2 regions of the Paenarthrobacter sp. NPDC058040 genome follow, and region 1 is predicted to be linked to the other one. Evidence: predicted binding sites of a transcription regulator. Region 1 holds the regulator's gene; the other holds the start of a gene.
What was found. Region 1 encodes HspR, which represses chaperone genes until heat shock. Its sites were predicted from a motif close to AAGTTGAGTCNNNNNGACTCAACTT; they were not measured.
Positions count from the first base shown of each region.

Region 1 (3,404 bases):
GGTACGGCTGCCCAAACTGACGCAGTGGTGGACTGGGCGCTGGCCCGGATCAACCACGCCGACGTGCCCTCCGTGGTGCACGGCGTGATGATGACGCTGACCGGGAACCGCAAGACCGCCAAGCGGGCCAGGCGTGCGGCCGAGACGGCAGTGAAGCGGGCAACCCGGGCCCTCCGGCGCAGCAAGCCCGGAAGCAGGTCCGGTGGGGCTGGCTGGGTGGCTTTGATCGCGGCGGTCGGCCTATGCGTTGGAGCCGCCCTGGCGTGGCGGATGATGGTGCCGCAGGATGAGCCAGCTCCTGTTCCCGCAGGCTCCGCTTCGGGTGGCTCCGTCCGTCCGGGCCCGGCCTCGCCGGACCAGGACGCCACGAACATGGACAAAGTTCCCTTCAACCCTGTTCCGCCGGTGGAGTGAACTAGATACCCTGGGCTGGCCCGTTGTCATTTCGGCGGGCGCGCCTCCTGAGCACCAATCTGCCCAGGAGCAGATACGCGCCGCCACCGGCAATGAGGAACCCAGCCACGCCCACAATGAGGATCTGGGTGATGATTCCCGTGATGACCAGCGCGAAGCCGGCAAGGACGGCCAAACCACCCAAGACTATGCGGGCCCCCGTGCCCCGCAGTCGACCGGACCTGAGCTGAAGGTCCAAGTCCGGGTCAGTTGCAGCGAGGCCACGCTCCAACTCCTCGAGGCTCCTGCGCTCTTCATCGGACAACGACACCGGAATCCATCCCCATTCAACGCCACCGGCGCTTACATTCCACCCTGAAGCACGTGCCCTGCTTGCCGTGCCATGCCTTTATTATCTGTCGATTCCGGGGCGCTAGCCACAGGCCCGCCCTTCCGTCACCGCGACACTGTGACAAGCTAGGGAAGGGACTCCCCACAGCATGACGTACGGACAACCAACTGGAAGGCGATTCTTCCCATGGCACGACGATCTGCAAAAATCCCGAACAGGCCGACTCTGAAACCGTCGCCACGACGCGGCCGCACGGCTTGGCTGGTCGTCATGGGACTGCTCGCGGGCATTGCCGGCGGCGCCTTCGCCTGGCGCATGTTTGCCCCGGAAGGAGAACCTGAAAAGCGACCGTTGCCGGCGGATGATGCCCAGCCGCAGGACCTGGTGGTCCCGACTGAGCCGGTGGAAATCTCTACCCGCATGCGGCCGGGCGAATGGACCGAAGAGTCCCTCTTGGAGCACATCGAGGACTACAAGCAGCAGATCCGGGACATGGGCGCGTCCGAATCCCAGATCATCACTGAGGTTGAACGCACGGAAGAGGGCGCAGCAAAGGTAGTGGTCAGGTGGGACAGGTCGGCCTAGTTTCTGGCCGCTAGCGCTGGCCCTCTCCCGGCCGCGGTCGCCATACGACGACGGCTTGGGACCGGGCGCGCGGGCGCTGGCCACGGGCAAGGCTCACGACGTCGCCGGCTGCCCCCGCCGCGAAGATCCGAGCGTCCACGGGCGCACGGCGTCGCGAAAGTTCCTCAGTGAGTTCAGCCACTCGGTATTGGAGCGCCGCCACCTGGTTCTCAAGGTCCAGGATGCGCTTGATGCCTTCCAGGGAGACGCCCGACTGCGAGAGGCGCTGCACTTCCCGCAGCTTGTCCACATCGTTCTGCGAATATCGGCGGGACTTTCCCGGAGCACGGCTGGGCGAGACGATGCCCAGGCGGTCGTACTGGCGCAACGTCTGCGGATGCATGTCGGCAAGCTCCGCAGCGACGGAGATGACGAAGATCGGCTGGTTGACGTCGATGGCCATGACCATCTCCTTACAACCGGGCCTTCGCGGCCAGGTCGCGACGCGGGTTGGCGTCGGAGGTGGCAGCAGCAAATGCCTTCACGGCCTCCTCCGCTTCCTTGCTCAGGTTTTGGGGAACCGCGACGTCGATGGTCACCAGCAGGTCGCCGGTCGCCTTGGACGTCTTCACGCCCCGGCCCTTCACACGCAAAGTGCGGCCTGCGGGTGTGCCCGCCGGTACGCGCAACTTGACCGTATCGCCGTCGAGCGTTGGTACTTCAATCGTGGCGCCGAGCGCTGCCTCGTCGAACGTGACAGGCACGTGGATGCGGATGTTGTCGCCGTCGCGCTGGAAGAAATCGTGGGGCTTCACGCTCACCGTGATGATGAGGTCGCCGTTGCCTGCCGGGCCAACGTTGCCTTTGCCGCGCTGACGGACCTTCTGGCCGTCCTTGATGCCGGCGGGAATCTTCACGTCGATCACGTTGCCGTTGCTCTCGCGCAGGCTCACCGTGGTGCCCTTGATGGAACCGGCGAAAGAGATGGACGTGGTGGCCGTGCGGTCCGAACCCTTCTGCGGGGCCCGCTGGAAGCCGGTCTGGCCGCCACCACCGAATCCGCCACCGAACAGGTCGGCGAACTCCGGCGGGATCCCACCGCCCTGCGGCTGGCGTGCACCTGCTCCGCCGCCGAAGAGGCCACCAAACAGGTCCTCGAACCCACCGTTGGCCCCAGCGCCGCCACGGCCACCGGCGCCCGGAGCGAACCGGGCACCGCCCATGGCGCGGATGGCGTCGTACTGCTGCCGGTCCTCGGGGCTCGACAACACCGAGTAAGCCTCGGAGATGTCCTTGAACTTCTTCTCCGCGGCTGCATCCCCCGCATTGGTATCAGGGTGATACTGCCGGGCGAGCTTGCGGTAAGCCTTCTTGATATCCGCGTCGGAGGCGTCCTTGGCGACACCAAGGATCGCGTAAAAATCCTTTTCAACCCAGTCCTGGCTGGCCAAGAGCGTTTCCTTTCGTTGTGGGAACGAGATGGCAGTTCATGACAATGTTTCACTCAAACACTGTCACGAACTGCCATCTCGAAGGGGTACTAAGCGGGAACCGCGACGATCACTTGGGCTGCCCGCAGGACACGCTCGCCTGAGCGGTATCCGGAGCGCAGCACCTGGCTGACCGTGTCAACCTCGATGTCCTCGCCAGGCTGCTGGATGAGTGCCTCGTGGATGGTGGGGTCGAATTCGACGCCCGTTTCCGCGATGCGTTCCAGCCCGTACGTCTTCAGCGCGTTCTCCAGCTTGGTGGCGATGGCGGCGAAGGGGCCGTCTTCGAGGTCACCGTGCTGGCGTGCGGCGTCGACGTCGTCCAGCACCGGGAGCAGGGAGTTCAGGACGCCGATGACGGCCATCTCCCCCGCTACGGCGCGGTCGCGTTCGACGCGCTTGCGGTAGTTGACGTACTCAGCCTGCAGGCGAAGGAGGTCGTTGCGGAGCTCCGCTGCCTGGGCTTCTGCCGCGGCACCGGGGGCTACCGACTCTTCAGCCGGAACCTCTACGCCGTTGAGGATTTCCTCAGCCTGGGAGAGGGCGTCGCCGTCGGTGGGAGCGCCAGCTTCGCCTTCAGGGTGGCGGGCCGCACCGGTCTCCGG
Region 1 covers NZ_JBHVRN010000019.1:37,676-41,079, forward strand. The annotation lists gene ACFVSJ_RS21945 (hypothetical protein) at 1-414, shown strand, start outside; gene ACFVSJ_RS21950 (DUF3040 domain-containing protein) at 416-724, opposite strand; gene ACFVSJ_RS21955 (hypothetical protein) at 932-1,330, shown strand; gene ACFVSJ_RS21960 (heat shock protein transcriptional repressor HspR) at 1,341-1,772, opposite strand; gene ACFVSJ_RS21965 (DnaJ C-terminal domain-containing protein) at 1,783-2,760, opposite strand; gene ACFVSJ_RS21970 (nucleotide exchange factor GrpE) at 2,850-3,404, opposite strand, start outside.

Region 2 (3,404 bases), on a different contig from region 1:
TTTGGCATACTCCGCGCCCTCCTCCACGTCGCCCGCGTACAAATAGGCCATGCCGACGGCCAGCTTGCCCACCATGTCCTCTGGTACGAACTCTTCCGGAGGTGCTGTCAGGTAGACGAGCGCTGTGCCAACGGCATCCGGTGCGTCCAAGGCAATCTGGCGGTAGGCCCGGGTCAGGTCCGTGGCTGCCTCGCCCGGGAACAGCGTCAGTCCGGCCATCACGGTCGGGCCGAGGTCGTGCAGTTGGAACGTGAACGATGTAGCCACCCCAAAGTTTCCGCCGCCGCCATGCAGGGCCCAGAACAGCTCGGGGTTCTCGTGCGCGCTCGCGGTCACGAGGTCCCCGGATGCAGTGACCAGATCCACGGAGAGCAGGTTGTCGCAGGCAAATCCGAAGGAGCGCTCCAGCCAACCCGAGCCGCCGCCCAGCGTGAAGCCTGAAACGCCCGTGGTCGAGGCCCGGCCTCCCGTGACCGCCAATCCGTGCTGCTGCGTGGCCCGATCGAATTCGCCCCACGTGAGCCCGCCTCCGGCAGTGACGGTCTTGGCCTCCGGGTCCACACTGACGGACTTCATGGGCCGGACATCGACCACAAGTCCGCCGTCGTTGGTGGACATGCCGGCCACCGAGTGCCCACCCGATCTGACGGCGACGTCCAGGTTGTGCGCGCGGGCGTACTTGAGGGCCTCTGCCACCTCGCCGGGACTGGAGCATCTGGCGATGACGGCCGGCCTGCGGTCGATCATTGCATTGAAGAGTTTTCGGGTTTCGTCATAGTCCGGGTTGTCCGGACGGATCCATTCCATGGGACGCTCCTTCGCGCCTGAGACTCTCTCCCTGGATCAGGGTACTGCGGGCGTCCCCTGCGGGCCATGGGTCAATGCTTACGGATCGCTTTCGCTTACCTTCGGGATGCGCACGACGGCCGTGCGCGCCGCCTCGCGCCCGGCGCTACTCCTTGTACATCCGCTCCGCATATGCCGGCCCGTAGTAGGACTCCAAGTCGGCCAACGGGGTCTCCGGCTGGGTGTAGGCCTGGGAAAGCGCGGCAATCGAGGGCAGCCCTTCGCTGTCCCACGAATCCGGTTCCCACAGTCCGCTGCGCATGAAGGCCTTGCCGCAGTGCGTAAAGACCTCCTCCACGGAGACAACAATGGCAACGCGGGGCCGATGCCCTTTGACCACCATGCGATCAAAGAACTCCGCGTCCCTGACGAGCCGGGCCTGACCATTGATGCGGAGGGTGTCCGTGCGCCCTGGAACAACTGAAAGGATCCCTATGTTCGGGTTCACCAGGATGTTGCGGAAGCCGAAGGCGAGTTTGTTGCCGGGCCGCTCAGGGATGGCGATCGTCGTGCCGTCCAGGACCTCGATGAACCCGGCGGGGTCTCCCTTCGGTGAGGCGTCGACGCGACCTTGAGCGTCCGCCGTCGAAATGACGCAGAAGGGGCTGGCCGCGAGCCATTGCCGGTCGAAGTCGCTGAGCGAACTGCGGACCTTCCTCCGCACGCGATCCAAGGGGAGTCCGATCAGTTCTTCCAGCTCTTGTGCCGAGGCAATGGGTTCCATGGCCCCAGCCTACTTTTCCTTTTCCGGAACGCTTCCTGGGTTCGTGGAGAGGTGCGCACCACTTTCCGCCGTGCGCACCCGCTCGTACGGGTGCGCCCGGCGGGAACGGGCGCGGGACGTTGCCGGTTCGGGTGCGCTTGGCGGGAGTGGGTGCGGATGGCGGACGTGGGCGCGGCCCACGCCCAGGGCTGGACAGCAGTTTCGCCGTGGGCAAACATGGAACACAGTCGGGCCAATCCAAAGTTGAGCGTAGTAGACTCAACTTTGTAATCCTTGGTTCTACTCCAGAAAGGGAGCTCTCTTTGGACGTCAAATTCACCACCAAAAGCCAGGAGGCCCTTTCTGCGGCCGCCATGAACGCCTCTACTGCCGGTAACCCGCAAGTTGAGCCCGCCCACCTTCTCAAGGCCCTCATGGACCAGCGCGAAGGCGTTGCCGTGGCCCTCCTTCGCGCCACCGGAGCCGACCCGGATGCCGTGAGTGTCCAGGCGAGTTCCGCCATCAAGGCGCTGCCTTCGTCCTCTGGCAGTTCAGTCCAGCAGGCCCAGCTATCCCGTCAGACTGTGCAGGCCATCCAGGCCGCCCAAGCCGACGCTGACAAACTGGGCGACTCCTTCGTCTCAACCGAGCACCTGCTGCTGGGACTCTCGGCCGGAAGTGACGCCGTCGGCAAATTACTGCGCGACGCCGGTGCCTCCCATGAGGCGCTGCTCGCCGCCCTGCCGGGTGTCCGGGGCGACCGCAAGGTCAATTCGCCGGACCCGGAGAACACGTTCCAGGCGTTGGAGAAGTTCGGCACGGACCTGACGGCGGTGGCGCGCTCAGGCAAGCTTGACCCGGTGATCGGCCGCGACAGCGAGATCCGGCGCGTTGTGCAGGTCCTCAGCCGCCGCACCAAGAACAACCCCGTGCTCATTGGTGAGCCCGGCGTTGGCAAGACGGCCGTCGTCGAAGGTCTGGCCCAGCGCATGGTGGCCGGCGACGTCCCGGAGAGCCTACGCGGCAAGACACTCATCGCCCTGGACCTTGCTTCGATGGTGGCCGGTGCCAAGTACCGTGGCGAATTCGAGGAACGCCTCAAGGCCGTCCTGGAGGAGATCAAGAACTCCAACGGGCAGATTGTCACGTTCATTGACGAGATCCACACGGTTGTTGGCGCCGGTGCCACGGGCGAGAGTGCCATGGACGCGGGCAACATGCTCAAGCCGATGCTGGCCCGTGGTGAGCTGCGCCTGATCGGTGCCACCACCCTGGACGAGTACCGCGAAAACATCGAGAAAGACCCTGCCCTGGAGCGCCGTTTCCAGCAGGTCTACGTGGGCGAGCCGAGCGTGGAAGACACCATCGGCATCCTCCGCGGGCTCAAGGAACGCTACGAGGCGCACCACAAGGTGGCCATCGCCGACTCGGCCTTGGTGGCGGCAGCAACGCTGTCCAACCGCTACATTTCGGGGCGCCAACTGCCGGACAAGGCCATCGACCTGGTGGACGAGGCAGCCTCGCGCCTGCGCATGGAGATCGATTCCGCGCCGGAAGAGATCGACCAGCTCCGCCGCGCCGTCGACCGGCTCACCATGGAGGAACTGGCCCTTCAGGGCGAGACGGATCCTTCATCGGTCGAGAGGCTGGCCGCCCTTCGCGCCGACATGGCGGACAAGAAGGAAAACCTCGCCGCACTGAACGCCCGGTGGGAAGCTGAGAAGGCCGGCCTCAACCGGGTGGGTGACCTCAAAGCCAAGATCGATGAGCTTCGCTCGGCCGCCGAAAAGCACCAGCGCGAAGGTGACCTCGAATCGGCGTCGCGCATTTTGTACGGCGAGCTGCCCGCGCTGGA
Region 2 covers NZ_JBHVRN010000026.1:18,247-21,650, forward strand. The annotation lists gene ACFVSJ_RS23890 (FAD-binding oxidoreductase) at 1-807, opposite strand, end outside; gene ACFVSJ_RS23895 (pyridoxamine 5'-phosphate oxidase family protein) at 953-1,570, opposite strand; gene clpB (ATP-dependent chaperone ClpB) at 1,873-3,404, shown strand, end outside.
Region 2: the regulator HspR is predicted to act here: its motif matches at 1,811-1,835, upstream of clpB (ATP-dependent chaperone ClpB).